One region of the Serratia sp. C2(1) genome, then DNA from elsewhere that is predicted to be linked to it. Evidence: predicted binding sites of a transcription regulator. Region 1 holds the regulator's gene; each other region holds the start of a gene.
The links. Region 1 encodes PhoB, which activates phosphate uptake and scavenging genes when phosphate is short. Its sites were predicted from a motif close to CTGTCATAAAACTGNCNNAT; they were not measured.
Positions count from the first base shown of each region.

Region 2: the regulator PhoB is predicted to act here: its motif matches at 2,929-2,948, upstream of pstS (phosphate ABC transporter substrate-binding protein PstS).
Region 3: the regulator PhoB is predicted to act here: its motif matches at 1,991-2,010, upstream of ugpB (sn-glycerol-3-phosphate ABC transporter substrate-binding protein UgpB).

Region 1 covers NZ_JAZFBA010000001.1:3,096,237-3,101,175, forward strand. Annotated here, with positions in the region: gene V2S86_RS14585 (PstS family phosphate ABC transporter substrate-binding protein) at 1-520, opposite strand, end outside; gene phoR (phosphate regulon sensor histidine kinase PhoR) at 537-1,853, opposite strand; gene phoB (phosphate response regulator transcription factor PhoB) at 1,878-2,567, opposite strand; gene sbcD (exonuclease subunit SbcD) at 3,058-4,290, shown strand; gene sbcC (exonuclease subunit SbcC) at 4,287-4,939, shown strand, end outside.
Region 2 covers NZ_JAZFBA010000005.1:28,423-33,361, reverse strand. Annotated here, with positions in the region: gene pstA (phosphate ABC transporter permease PstA) at 1-763, opposite strand, end outside; gene pstC (phosphate ABC transporter permease PstC) at 765-1,721, opposite strand; gene pstS (phosphate ABC transporter substrate-binding protein PstS) at 1,812-2,852, opposite strand; gene glmS (glutamine--fructose-6-phosphate transaminase (isomerizing)) at 3,187-4,939, opposite strand, start outside.
Region 3 covers NZ_JAZFBA010000005.1:265,350-270,288, forward strand. Annotated here, with positions in the region: gene livF (high-affinity branched-chain amino acid ABC transporter ATP-binding protein LivF) at 1-599, shown strand, start outside; gene V2S86_RS22445 (aminotransferase-like domain-containing protein) at 738-1,925, shown strand; gene ugpB (sn-glycerol-3-phosphate ABC transporter substrate-binding protein UgpB) at 2,240-3,559, shown strand; gene ugpA (sn-glycerol-3-phosphate ABC transporter permease UgpA) at 3,695-4,582, shown strand; gene ugpE (sn-glycerol-3-phosphate ABC transporter permease UgpE) at 4,579-4,939, shown strand, end outside.

The sequences.
Region 1 (4,939 bases):
AGGCGGAGTTTCGCCCGAAACGCTGCAGGTCGCGCTGTTGCCAACTGCCGGTCAACCCCAGTTCCCCCCAACGCATCAGCGGCCGGCTTTCGCCACAGCGCCGGGTGGAGGAGAAAATGCGATCGAGCTGCTGCAGGTTCAGGCCACGCAACGGGTTGTCCTGATGCACCAGCACCACCAGCGCATCTACCGCGACCGGCACGGCCAGCGGCGCATAGCCATAACGGTGTTCGAACGCCGACACTTCCGCCGCCTTCATCGGCCTGCTCATTGGCCCAAGCTGCGCCGCGCCCGCCGCCAACGCGGTCGGTGCGGTTGAAGAGCCGGCGGCCTGGATCTGCAGATTGACGTTAGGATAGTGCTGACTGAAGTCCTGCGCCCACAGCGCCATCAGGTTCGCCAGCGTATCGGAGCCGACGCTCGACAGGTTGCCGGACAACATACCGTCCGGCTGCGCCAGCGCGCCGCGGCTCGCCAGCAGCGCCAGGCACAGCAACAGCCATCGGGTCATTCGGATCATGCCAGCCTCTCGCGCGTTAATTTTTCACCGCATTCTCTGATAAAGCTGCGGGAACAATCAACCGGTTAGGCAAGGTAAAAATGAAACGGGTGCCGATCCCCTGTTCGCTGAGGATCTCCAGCCGCGCATCGTGGTGGCTGAGCGCATGCTTGACGATCGCCAGCCCAAGCCCGCTGCCGCCGGTCTGGCGTGAACGGGCTTTATCGACGCGGTAGAAACGCTCGGTCAGACGCGGAATATGTTCGGCGGCGATGCCCGGCCCATTGTCGCTGACCTGGAACTGCGCGCCGTTTGGCGTCTGTTGCCAGCTCACCTCAATATTGGTGCCCTTCGGCGTGTGATTGACGGCGTTATACACCAGATTCGACACCGCGCTGCGCAGTTGGTCATCGTTGCCGAATACCTTGAGCTGCTCGTTCACCCGGAAGGTAATCTCATGGTTGCCGCCGCTCAGCGACTGCGCCTCACGCTGCAACACCCGCAACATCAGCGGAATATCGACCCGCTCGTTCATATCGACGTTAGGTGCCGCCTCAATGCGCGACAGCGTCAGCAGCTGTTTGACCAGCCCGTCCATGCGCCGGGTCTGCTCCTGCATGGTGCCCAACGCCTTACCGCGCAGCGAGCCGTCCAGTTCCTCGTCGCTCATCATCTCCAGGTAGCCCTGCAATACCGTCAGCGGGGTACGCAACTCATGGCTGACGTTGGCGAAGAAGTTGCGGCGCGCGCCTTCCAGCTGGCGCATTTGGGTGACATCGCGCGCCACCATCAACAGTTGCCCTTCCGAATAGGGCATCACGCGGAACTCGACATAGTGCTCGTTATTGAGTTGCAGCGTCAGCGGCCGGGTGAACTCCTGCTGTTGCAGATAGTGGCTGAACTCCGGGTAACGCAGCAGGTTAAGGATATGTTGACCGTTGTCTTCCGGCCAGCGGAACCCCAGCAGATGCTGCGCCAACCCGTTGCACCAGAAGATATTGCCTTCGACGGTGGTCATCACCACCGCATCGGGCAGCGATTCTGCCCCGCTGCGAAAGCGTTTGATCAACAACGCCAGTTCACGGCGGCGGCGACGGTTGCGCTGTTGCATCTGGTACAGGCCGTAAAACAGCGGTTCCCAGCTCCAGCGCCCGGGTGGCGGCGTCATGCTGCGGTCGACCCACAGCCAGTGGGAAAGTTTGAGTTGGTTGTAGAAATTCCATACCAGCGCCGCCAGCACGGCGGCCAGCAGCAGCCAGGGCAGATAGCCGAAAATCAGCCCCAGCAACAAGGCAGGTAAACAGAAAAGAGCCAGCTCCAGGGCCAGCCTCTTCCACGACAGGCGTTCTAGCACAGCATATTCTCCAGCGCGACGCGATCAGTAACGCGTTGAGAATCGGTAGCCGGTGCCCCGAACGGTTTGAACCATTTTGTCATGACCGGTGGTCTCTAACGCCTTACGGAGCCGACGGATATGCACGTCAACGGTGCGGTCTTCCACATAAACGTTAGTGCCCCAGACGTGATTAAGCAACTGTTCACGGCTATAAACACGCTCCGGATGGGTCATAAAGAAATGCAGCAGTTTGAACTCGGTCGGCCCCATGTCCAGCGCCTGCTCATTAGCCATTACGCGATGCGAGGAAGGGTCCAGGCTCAGCCCCTGCATTTCAATCACTTCTTCCACCGCCATCGGTGAAATGCGGCGCATTACCGCCTTGATGCGCGCCACCAGCTCCTTCGGTGAGAACGGCTTGGTAATGTAATCGTCCGCTCCCACTTCCAGACCGCGCACCCGGTCTTCTTCTTCACCGCGTGCGGTCAGCATCATCACCGGAATATCGCGGGTCAGCGCTTCGCGCTTCATGTGTTTGATAAACTGGATACCGGAACCGCCGGGTAACATCCAGTCGAGCAACACCAAATCAGGGAACGGCTCAGACAGGCGCGTCACGGCGCTGTCATAATCTTCGGCTTCCAACGGTTGGTAACCATTCTGTTCCAACACAAAGCACACCATCTCACGGATCGGCGCTTCGTCTTCCACCACCAGTATGCGTCTTGCCATCGTCAATCCTGCCAATGTGTTAGCGATCTATTAGGCTGTGTCCCGCCATTGCTCGTGAGCCCCGCTGGCGGTCATTTAAGCGTGAAGCAAGGCGCGAACCGAGAGGTTTGGTGGCGCCAAATAAGCGGTGAGCAACGCAGCAGCACGCTTAAATGGCCCCAACCCGGAGGGGCGCGCCCCAAAAACCCGCTGCCTGCGTTGTCGGGTTCGAACATAGTCCCGCCATGTCCTTCACCCTCCGCCTTGACAGCGTGCTTTTGGGTCTGCGCCGGCGCCACGATCAATGGCGGGGCACAGCCTCATTGCGGGCGCCATTATGCGTCAGTTTTGTGACACTTTTATGAAAAAACCAGCCTGTTATAGCCAGTAAGCATAGCGATTATTTCCAGCTTCAAAGAAAAATCATTCAGTTGTCATAATGATTGCGTCACGACAGGAGAGTCTGCCCCCTTTATAATCACCGCCATGAGTTTATCGCCCCGGGAGTGTCATGCGCCTGATCCACACCTCTGACTGGCATCTTGGCCAGTACTTTTTCACCAAAAGCCGCGCCGCCGAGCACCAGGCTTTTTTACGCTGGCTGATCGAGCAAATAGAACAGCAACGGGTGGATGCGCTGATCGTCGCCGGGGATCTGTTCGATACCGGCTCGCCGCCAAGCTACGCCCGCGAGCTGTATAACCGTTTTGTGGTCGAGTTGCAGCGCACCGGCTGCCAGTTGGTGGTGCTGGGCGGTAACCATGACTCCGTGGCAACCCTGAATGAATCGCGTGAATTGCTTTCTTGCCTGAATACCACGGTGATCGCCAACGCCCAAAGCGACATCGGGCAGCAAATCCTGGTGCTTAACCAGCGCGATGGCCGGCCGGGTGCGGTGTTGTGCGCCATCCCGTTCCTGCGCCCACGCGATCTGATCACCAGCCGCGCCGGCGAATCGGGCGGGCAAAAACAGCAGGCGTTGCAAGAGGCGATCGCGGAACACTATCAACAGCTTTACCAGGCCGCCTGCGCACGCCGCGATGAACTGGGGCTAACCTTGCCGATTGTCGCCACCGGCCACCTGACCACCGTGGGGGTTACCACCTCCGATTCGGTGCGCGACATTTACATCGGCACGCTGGATGCCTTTCCGGCGCAGGCGTTTCCGCCGGCCGATTACATTGCGTTGGGGCATATTCACCGGGCGCAAAACGTCGCCAAATCCGAACATATCCGCTACAGCGGTTCGCCTATCCCGCTCAGTTTCGATGAGCTGGGCAAACCCAAGAGCGTGTTTATGGTGGATTTCGCCGAAGGCGCCCTGCAACAGGTCACCGCACTGGAAATCCCCAGCTTCCAGCCGATGCAACTGATCAAGGGCGATTTGACGCAGATCGAACAACAATTGCAACAGTTCGCCGATTATCAGGGGGAGCTGCCGGTATGGCTGGATATCGAAGTGGCCACGCAGGATTACCTCAGCGACATTCAGCGCCGTATCCAGCAGTTGGCGGATCAACTGCCGGTGGAGGTGGTATTGCTGCGCCGCAGTAAAGAGCAGCGCCGCAAGGCCCTTGAACGGCAGGACAAGGAAACGCTCAACGAACTGAGCGTCGATGAGGTCTTCGAGCGGCGGCTGGCGCAGGAGACGGAAATCACAGAGCCCCGTCAACAGCGAATGCGCCAAATGTTCCATCAGGTGGTCGAGGCCGTAAGGCATAACGACGAGGAGCCGACCCAATGAAAATCCTGAGCCTGCGGCTGAAGAACCTCAATTCATTGCAGGGCGAGTGGAAGATCGATTTCACCGCAGAGCCTTTTGCCAGCAATGGACTGTTCGCCATCACCGGGCCAACCGGCGCGGGCAAAACCACCCTGTTGGATGCCATTTGTCTGGCGCTCTACCACCAAACGCCGCGCCTTAACGTGACGCCGAGCCAGAATGAACTGATGACGCGCCACACCGCCGAATCGTTGGCGGAGGTCGAATTCGAGGTCAAGGGCGTCGGTTACCGCGCCTTCTGGAGCCAACGCCGCGCCAAAAACGCGCCGGACGGCAACCTGCAAGCGCCAAAGGTGGAACTGGCACTGCGTGAAGACGGTAAAATCCTGGCGGATAAAGTCCGCGACAAGCTGGATCTCACCGCCGCGATCACCGGGCTGGATTTCGGCCGCTTCACCAAATCGATGATGCTGTCCCAGGGGCAATTCGCCGCCTTCCTCAATGCCGATGCCAATGACCGGGCCGAACTGCTGGAAGAGCTGACCGGCACCGAGATCTACGGCCAGCTTTCCGAACGGGTTTTCGAACAGCACAAACAGGCCAAAGCCGATCTGGACGCCTTGCATCAACGCGCCAGCGGCATTGAGCTGCTGAATGACGAACAGCGTCA
Region 2 (4,939 bases), on a different contig from region 1:
TGAAAATGGTGACCGGCAGGTTGGCGATCGGCTGCATCAGGTCGGTGCTCCAGAACTGATTCGACAACGACGTAAACAGCAGCGGTGCGGTTTCCCCGGCGATACGCGCAATGGCCAGCAACACGCCGGTGATAATGCCGGAGATCGAGGCTTTCAGCGTGATGGCAGAAATCATGCGCCATTTCGGCGTACCCAGCGCGTAAGCCGCCTCACGCAGCGTATCCGGCACCAGCTTCAACATATTCTCGGTGGTACGGATTACGATCGGCACCTGCAGCAGCGCCAGCGCGATGATCCCGGCCCAGCCGGAGAAGTGCTCCATCTTCGCCACCACAATGGTGTAGACGAACAGGCCCACGACTATCGATGGCGCCGACAGCAGAATGTCGTTAATAAAGCGGATGACTTCCGCCAACCAGGATTTACGGCCGTACTCCGCCAGGTAAATGCCGGCCATGATGCCCAGCGGCGTACCGAACACGGTGGCCCACAGGATCAGCAAGCCGCTACCGGCGATGGCGTTAGCCAAGCCGCCGCCTGCGGTGTTCGGCGGTGGCGTCATTTCGGTGAACAGCGCCAACGACATGCCGTCGATGCCTTTGGTCACGGTTGAGAACAGGATCCACACCAGCCAGAACAGGCCGAATACCATGGTCGCCATCGACAGGAACAGCGCCAACCGGTTTTTCTGGCGGCGCCAGGCCTGCATTTTGCGGCGGCTTTCCAACAGCGCCAGGTCGTTTTGCATATCCATAGTCGCCATGTTAGCGTCCCTCGTTCTTGGCCAGACGCATGATCATCAACTTCGACAGCGCCAGGACGATAAAGGTGATAACAAACAGAATCAGCCCCAGCTCCATCAGCGCGGCGGTATGCACCCCTGACTCAGCTTCGGCAAATTCGTTGGCCAACGCCGAGGTGATACTGTTGCCCGGCATATACAGTGAAGCGCTGTCGAGCTGGTAGGTGTTACCTATGATGAAGGTCACCGCCATGGTTTCCCCCAGCGCGCGGCCCAACCCCAGCATCACGCCGCCAATCACGCCATTCTTGGTAAACGGCAGCACGATACGCCAAATCACTTCCCAGGTAGTGCAGCCGATACCATAGGCCGACTCTTTCATCATCACCGGCGTCTGTTCGAACACGTCGCGCATTACGGCGGCGATGTAAGGAATAATCATGATCGCCAGGATCACCCCGGCAGCCAGAATACCGATACCGAACGCCGGGCCGGAGAACAGCTCACCGACAATCGGAATACCGGACAGCACATCGCCGACCGGGGTCTGGAAATATTCGGCAAACAGCGGGGCGAACACAAACAGGCCCCACATGCCGTAAACGATACTCGGGATTGCCGCCAATAGCTCAATAGCGATGCCCAAAGGGCGTCTCAACCAGTTTGGCGCCAATTCAGTCAGGAACAGTGCAATACCGAAGCTCACGGGTACGGCAATAATCAGGGCAATCAACGAGGTGACGACGGTGCCGTAGATGGGTACCAGTGCACCGAACTGCTCGGCAGGCGCATCCCACTCTTTGCTCCACAAGAAGGAAAAGCCGAATTTCTGCATGCTCGGCCAGGAGGCGAAAATCAGCGAAACAATAATGCCGCCCAGCAACAATAGGGTAATCAGCGCCGCCAGTTTGACCAGCGCGCTGAAGATGACATCACCATTTCTACTCGGTGCTTTAATGGTCGGCTTATACTCAGCCATAGATTACTCTCTGTTTTAACCCTGGCGAGCTCAATGGGTGAGCCCTGCAAAATAGGCTGGAGCGCGGTGAACCCGCGCCCCTGCGTTCTTTTAGTACAGTGCTTTACCGGAACTGTCTTTTACGTTGGTTTTCCATGCTGCACGCACCTGCTCAACCACTTCGTCAGGCAGAGAGGCGTAATCCAGATCGTTGGCCTGTTTGGCGCCGGTTTTGTACGCCCAGTCAAAGAACTTCAGCACTTCTGCGCCCTGAGCCGGGTTTTTCTGCTCTTTGTGCACCAGGATGAAGGTGGTGGAGGTGATTGGCCACGCATCATCGCCTTTCTGGTTAGTCAGGTCCTGCGCGAAAGTTTTGCTCCAGTCCACACCTTTAGCCGCGTTACTGAAGCTCTCTTCAGTCGGGCTGACCGGCTTGCCGTCGGCAGAAATCAGCTTGGTGTAAGCCAGGTTGTTTTGCTTGGCGTAAGCGTATTCGACGTAGCCGATAGAGCCAGGCAGACGCTGTACGAACGCGGCGATGCCGTCGTTGCCCTTGCCGCCCAGACCGGTTGGCCAGTTAACGGTAGAGCCTGCGCCGATTTTCTCTTTCCACTGCGCGTTGGCTTTAGCCAGATAGCTGGTGAACACGAAAGAGGTGCCTGAACCGTCAGCGCGGCGCACCACGGCGATATTCTGATCCGGCAGCTTGACGCCCGGATTCAGCTTGGTGATTGCCGGGTCATTCCATTTCTTCACGTTGCCCAGGTAGATGTCGCCCAGCGTTTTACCGTCCAGGGTCAATTCGCCGGATTTGATGCCCGGGATGTTAACGGCCAACACTACGCCACCGATCACGGTAGGGAACTGGAACAGACCGTCAGCCGCCAGTTTGTCGTCAGACAACGGGGCATCAGAGGCACCAAAGTCAACGGTGTTGGCGATGATTTGCTTCACGCCGCCAGAGGAACCGATCCCCTGATAGTTAACTTTGTTGCCGGTTTCTTTCTGATAAGAATCTGCCCACTTGGCATACACCGGAGCGGGGAATGTCGCACCTGCACCGGTCAGGCTGGCAGCAGCGAACGCGGACACGGCGGTCAGGGAGAAAGTCGCTGCCACAATACTGGCGACGGTGGTACGCATCAGTTTCATAATCCCTCCTAATGGGATATTCAAAAATCGACTTCAAGTCGTTTTCATCAGAGTAAGTATTGCTGCAGGAGGGAAAATAGGACAGTTTGGTGACAGTAAAATGTACGAAATATGACAGTTATATTACAACGCAAAACAAGTAACTAATATAGTATAGAAATCATGATGTTAAATACAAAAACACACAATAATTAATCAATGAAAAACCGTTGCCGACGCAGCTATCCGCTTGAAAACGACAACGTTTATCCCCTGTGTCACAGTATTGTCATCGTTAATTTGGTAATGAAAAAGCCGGCTCTCAGGCCGGCTTTTCAAACATAACAGAAGCTGATTACTCTACTGTGACGGACTTCGCCAGGTTACGCGGCTGGTCAACGTCGGTGCCTTTGATCAGCGCTACGTGATAGGACAGCAGCTGCAACGGCACGGTGTAGAAGATGGGCGCCACGATTTCTTCCACGTGCGGCAATGGAATGATGGTCATCCCTTCGCTGCTGACGAAACCGGCATCCTGATCGGCGAACACGTACAACTGGCCGCCGCGCGCGCGCACTTCTTCGATATTGGACTTCAGTTTTTCCAGCAGTTCGTTGTTCGGCGCCACCACGATGACCGGCATATCGGCGTCGATCAACGCCAGCGGGCCATGTTTCAGCTCGCCCGCCGCATAGGCTTCCGCATGAATGTAAGAGATCTCTTTCAGCTTCAGCGCGCCTTCCATGGCGATCGGGTACTGATCGCCACGGCCAAGGAACAGCGCGTGATGCTTGTCGGAGAAACCTTCCGCCAGCGCTTCAATGTTTTTGTCCAGCGACAACATCTGTTCGATACGCGCCGGTAACGCCTGCAAAGCATGCACAATTTCATGCTCAACGCTTTCCGCCATGCCTTTCAGACGACCCAAACGCGCCACCAGCATCAGCAATACCGCAAGCTGGGTGGTGAAGGCTTTGGTAGAGGCTACACCGATTTCAGTGCCGGCTTTGGTCATCAGCGCCAAATCGGACTCACGCACCAGCGAAGAGCCGGCCACGTTACACACCGCCAGGGAACCGAGGTAACCCAGTTCTTTAGACAGGCGCAACGCCGCCAAAGTATCGGCGGTTTCACCGGACTGCGACAGCGTGATGATCAGGCTGCCCGGGCGCACGGCCGATTTGCGGTAGCGGAATTCAGAGGCGATTTCAACGTCGCAAGGCACGCCGGCCAGCGCTTCGAACCAATAACGCGCCACCATACCGGAGTGGTAGGAGGTGCCGCAGGCGATGATTTGCACGTGCTGCACTTTAGCCAGCAATTCATCGGCACGCGGACCCAGCTCGCTCAGGTTGATTTGGCCATGGCTGAAACGCCCTTCCAGGGTGTTTTTCAGCGCCAGCGGCTGTTCGTAGATCTCTTTTTGCATGTAGTGACGGTAAGCGCCTTTGTCACCGGCGTCATACTGCACTTTGGATTCGATCTCAGGACGCTCGATGGCGTTCCCCTGCTTGTCGAAAATGCTGACGTTGCGGCGAGTCACTTCCACCACGTCGCCTTCTTCCAGGAAGATAAAGCGACGGGTCACCGGCAGCAAAGCCAGCTGATCGGAAGCGATAAAGTTTTCACCGACGCCGCGGCCGATAACCAACGGGCTACCGGAACGCGCAGCCACCAGCACGCTGGGATCGCGGCTGTCCATGACCACGGTGCCGTAGGCGCCACGCAACTGTGGGATCACGCGCTGAACGACTTCCAGCAGCGTACCGCCCTGGCGCTGTTCCCAATGCACCAGGTGCGCAATCACCTCGGTGTCGGTTTCAGAGCTGAAGTGATAACCACGCTCGATCAGCAATTCACGCAGCGGCTCGTGGTTTTCGATGATGCCGTTATGCACAACGGTGATGTAATCGGAAACATGCGGGTGCGCATTTGCTTCGGTAGGTTCACCGTGCGTTGCCCAGCGGGTATGCGCAATACCGGTGCCACCGTGCAGTTCGTGTTGTTCTGCGGCTTCGGACAATTTATGTACTTTGCCTACGCGGCGTAAACGGCTTACGTTGCCTTCGGCGTCAACCACCGCCAGACCGGCGGAGTCGTAACCGCGG
Region 3 (4,939 bases), on a different contig from region 1:
CCAACGGTGCCGGTAAAACCACGCTGCTCGGCACGCTGTGCGGTGAGCCGCGCGCCACCGAAGGCAGCGTTACCTTCCTCGATCAGGACATTACCCAGTGGCAGACCTCGCGCATTATGCGTGAGGCAGTGGCGATAGTGCCGGAAGGGCGCCGGGTATTTTCGCGCATGACGGTGGAAGAGAATCTGGCGATGGGCGGCTTTTTTGCCGATCGTCACCAGTATCAGCAGCGTATCGAGCGGGTGTTCAGCCTGTTCCCGCGCCTGCTGGAACGCCGCAACCAGCGCTCCGGCACCATGTCCGGCGGTGAACAGCAGATGCTGGCGATCGGCCGCGCGCTGATGAGCCAGCCGAAGCTATTGTTGCTCGACGAGCCCTCTCTGGGGCTGGCGCCGATCATCATCCAGCAGATTTTCGACATCATTCAGCAACTGCGCGAAGAGGGCATGACCATCTTCCTGGTGGAGCAAAATGCCAATCAGGCGCTGAAATTGGCGGATCGCGGTTATGTACTGGAAAACGGGCGCGTGGTGTTGGAAGATACGGGAGCCGCATTGTTAGCAAACGAAGCAGTAAGGTCGGCGTATCTGGGCGGCTAAATACCCGTCGTCTTTCAGGCTACAGCATTGTTGGCTGCACTCACTTTCCTGTGGGGGGCGAATATAGAGTCGCCCCAAGTAGCCTGGTCGCCGTGTACCGCGCCCCTACAAAATGTATAACGATTACGAGAATAAGAAATGAAGACAGAAGGGTTACTCGCACAGCGCATCGTCAACGTAAAAAGCTCGGCAATCCGTGAATTGCTCAAGCACAGTAAGATGGAAAACGTCATTTCGCTGGCGGGCGGCATCCCCTCTGATGCCCTGTTTGATTTCGAAGGGCTGAGCATTGCCACCCACCAGGCGATCACCGAACAACCAAAAAGCGCCTTCCAGTACGGCCTGACCGAAGGCAGCCCGTTGCTGCGTGAACGCATTTGCGAGCTGTGCGCCCAGCGTGGCGTGTCCGCCACGGCCGAAGAGGTGATGGTGACCGCCGGTTCCCAGCAGGCGCTGGATCTGGTGATGCGCGCTATCGTCAACCCAGGCGACGTGTTTGTGGTGGAGCGCCCGACCTATCTGGCGGCGTTGCAGACGCTGGAATTGGCGGAAGCCAATATCATGTCGGTGTCATCCGACAGCGACGGCATGGTGGTTGAAGAGCTTGCCGAGCTGCTGAAAACTCAGCGTATCAAGGGCGTGTACGTGGTGCCGAACTTTGGCAACCCAAGCGGCCTCACGCTGAGCGCACCGCGCCGCGAACTGCTGGTGAAACTGGCGGCCGAGCACAACTTCCTGATTATCGAAGATGATCCGTACGGCGAGCTGCGCTTTACCGAAGAGCGCAATGCCACGCTGCATCAGGTTTCGCAGCGGGTGCTGGGCCATACCGATAACATTATCTACACCTCGACCTTCTCCAAGATCCTGGCGCCGGGCTTGCGCCTGGGCTGGGCTATTTTGCCTGAGTTCCTGCTGCATAAAGTGGCGATCATCAAACAGGCGGCGGATCTGCACGCCAGCGCGCTGTCGCAGAGCATCGTCGAATGCTACCTGGGTCTGGATCGTCTGCCGGGGCAGATCGAAAAGATCCGTGCCGCCTACAAGCAAAAGGGCGAGATCCTGGCCGAGCTGGTGGAGAAAGAGTTGGGTGAACACATCACCTTCGATATGCCGAAGGGCGGCATGTTCCTGTGGGCGCGTTTCCGTCAGCCGTTCAACGCCACCGAATGGCTGAAAACCACCCTGCAGCAGGGGGTGGTGTTCGTGCCGGGGGAATATTTCTTCTCCGATAACCCGGATCGTTCAACCTTCCGCCTGTCGTTCGCCACCGCCACTGAGCAACAGATGCAGGAAGCGGTCGCCCGCCTGCGTCGTTCACTGTAATCCCCGCTGCGGCGGGGTACTTTCCCCCGCCGCCGACATCAAACCGCAATCTGCACTTCACTCTCCCGTCATATGGCTGTCATCTAACGGTTATTTTTCTGTCATCCGAGCATGGCATGTTAGCTTCCGAACAAAAAACTGATTCTTTTCGCTCACGCGCTTATTGCCCCAATAGATTTCACGTTGCAGCAAGGCGGCGACCGCCAGAATCCCGGGAGCTTACATGGGTAAGTGACTGGGGTGATGAAGGGAAACCAACGCAGCTGCGGCTTGAAAGATACAGGGGATACACCAGCTTTTTTCAGGAGTTAGGCATGCTCACCTACGCTATTCGCAAAAGTACGCTGTGCGTCGCGTTGACCCTGGCGGTCAGCACTCAGGCACTGGCGGCGACCGAGATCCCGTTCTGGCATTCGATGGAAGGTGAACTGGGGAAAGAAGTGGACTCCCTGGCGGACCGCTTTAACCAGTCGCACAGCGACGTCAAAATCGTTCCGGCTTATAAAGGCAACTACGAACAGAGCCTGGCGGCGGGCATTGCGGCTTACCGCTCCGGCAAGGCACCGGCGATTTTGCAAGTTTACGAAGTGGGCACCGCCACCATGATGGCGAGCAAAGCGATCAAACCGGTGTATCAGGTGTTTAAAGACGCCGGCATCAACTTTGACGAATCGGTGTTCGTGCCGACGGTGGCCGGTTACTATACCGACAACAAGAGCGGCCATCTGCTGTCCCAGCCGTTCAACAGCTCCACCCCGGTGCTGTATTACAACAAAGATGCCTTCAAAAAAGCCGGCCTGAACCCGGATCAGCCGCCAAAAACCTGGCAAGAGCTGGCGGCGGACACCGCCAAACTGCGTGAGGCCGGCATGAAGTGCGGCTACGCCAGCGGCTGGCAGGGCTGGATCCAACTCGAGAACTTCAGCGCCTGGCACGGCGTGCCTTTCGCTACCGAAAACAACGGTTTCGGCGGTGCGAATGCCAAGCTGGAGTTCAACAAAGCGTTGCAGGTCAAGCATATCCAACTGCTGGCGGACATGAACAAGAAGGGTGATTTCACCTATTTCGGTCGTAAGGACGAATCGACCGAGAAGTTCTACAGCGGCGACTGCGCCATCACTACCGCCTCTTCCGGTTCGCTGGCGGATATCAAACACTATGCCAAATTCAACTATGGCGTAGGCATGATGCCTTACGATGCCGACGCCAAGAATGCGCCGCAGAACGCCATCATCGGCGGTGCCAGCTTGTGGGTGATGAACGGCAAAGATGCCGCCACCTACAAGGGTGTGGCCGAGTTCCTGCAGTATTTGGCGCAACCGGAAATTGCCGCCGAATGGCATCAGAAAACCGGTTACCTGCCCATTACCACCGCCGCGTACGATCTGACCAAGCAACAGGGCTTCTATGACAAGAACCCGGGCGCCGATGTTGCGACGCGTCAAATGCTGAACAAGCCGCCGTTGCCGTTCACCAAGGGCCTGCGTCTGGGCAATATGCCGCAGATCCGCAGCGTGGTGGACGAAGAGCTGGAAGGCGTGTGGACCGGCAAGAAAACGCCACAGCAGGCGCTGGACGCTGCCGTACAACGCGGTGATGTGTTGCTGCGTCGCTTCGAGTCCCAGACCAAGTAATAACGGTTACTGCGCTTCGTCAGTCTGGGATGGGGCAGTGTTCGCTCTCCTCATGGACTTTGTGTCCGTTCCGGGGGCCGTGCGCTGTCCGCACAGACTGGCTTACCCGTCTTTCGTCTTCATGAGTCCCTGATTATGAGCTCACATCGTCCCGGTTTCGGCTGCAGCTGGCTGCCCTATGCGCTGGTGCTGCCGCAGTTGCTGATAACCGCAATATTCTTCCTGTGGCCCGCCGGCGAGGCGCTGTGGTATTCGGTGCAGAGCCTCGATCCCTTTGGTCTGTCCAGCCAGTTCGTCGGGTTGGATAACTTTAGCCAATTGTTCCAGGATCCGTACTACCTCGATTCTTTTTACACCACGCTGGTTTTCAGCTTCCTGGTGGCAGGTATCGGATTGGTGGTGTCGCTGTTCTTCGCCGCGTTGGTGGATTACGTGCTGCGCGGCAGCCGGATTTACCAGACGCTGATGATCTTGCCTTACGCCGTGGCCCCCGCTGTGGCGGCGGTATTGTGGATCTTCCTGTTTAACCCCGGCCTGGGGCTGATCACCCATTTCCTTGGCGGACTGGGCTACAACTGGAACCACGCGCAGAACAGCGGGCAGGCGATGTTCCTGGTGGTGCTGGCTTCGGTGTGGCAGCAAATCAGCTATAACTTCCTGTTTTTCCTGGCGGCGCTGCAATCGATTCCGCGTTCGCTGGTGGAAGCGGCGGCTATCGACGGCGCCGGCCCGGTGCGGCGTTTCTTCAACCTGGTGTTACCGCTGATCACCCCGGTGAGCTTCTTCCTGCTGGTGGTTAACCTGGTGTACGCCTTCTTCGATACTTTCCCGGTGATTGATGCCGCTACCGGCGGTGGCCCGGTTCAGTCCACCACCACGCTGATCTACAAGATTTACCGCGAAGGCTTTGCCGGCCTGGATCTGTCCAGCTCAGCGGCGCAGTCGGTGATCCTGATGCTGCTGGTGATTGGCCTGACGGTGATCCAGTTCCGCTTCGTCGAACGTAAGGTGCGCTACCAATGATTGAGAACCGACGCGGGCTGGATATCTTCAGCCACGTAATGCTGATTATCGGCGTGCTGGTGGTGCTGTTCCCGCTGTACGTAGCCTTTGTCGCCGCCACGCTGGACGACAAGCAGGTATTTCAGGTGCCGATGACCCTGATACCGGGCGGCCATCTGTGGGAAAACATCCGCAATATCTGGCAGGGCGGCGTGGGCAACCTCAAGGTGCCGTTCTCGCTGCTGCTGCTGAACAGCGTGATCATGGCGCTGGCGATTACCTTCGGCAAAATTGTGGTGTCGGTGTTGTCGGCCTACGCCATCGTGTATTTCCGTTTCCCGCTGCGCAGCCTGTTTTTCTGGCTGATTTTTCTCACCC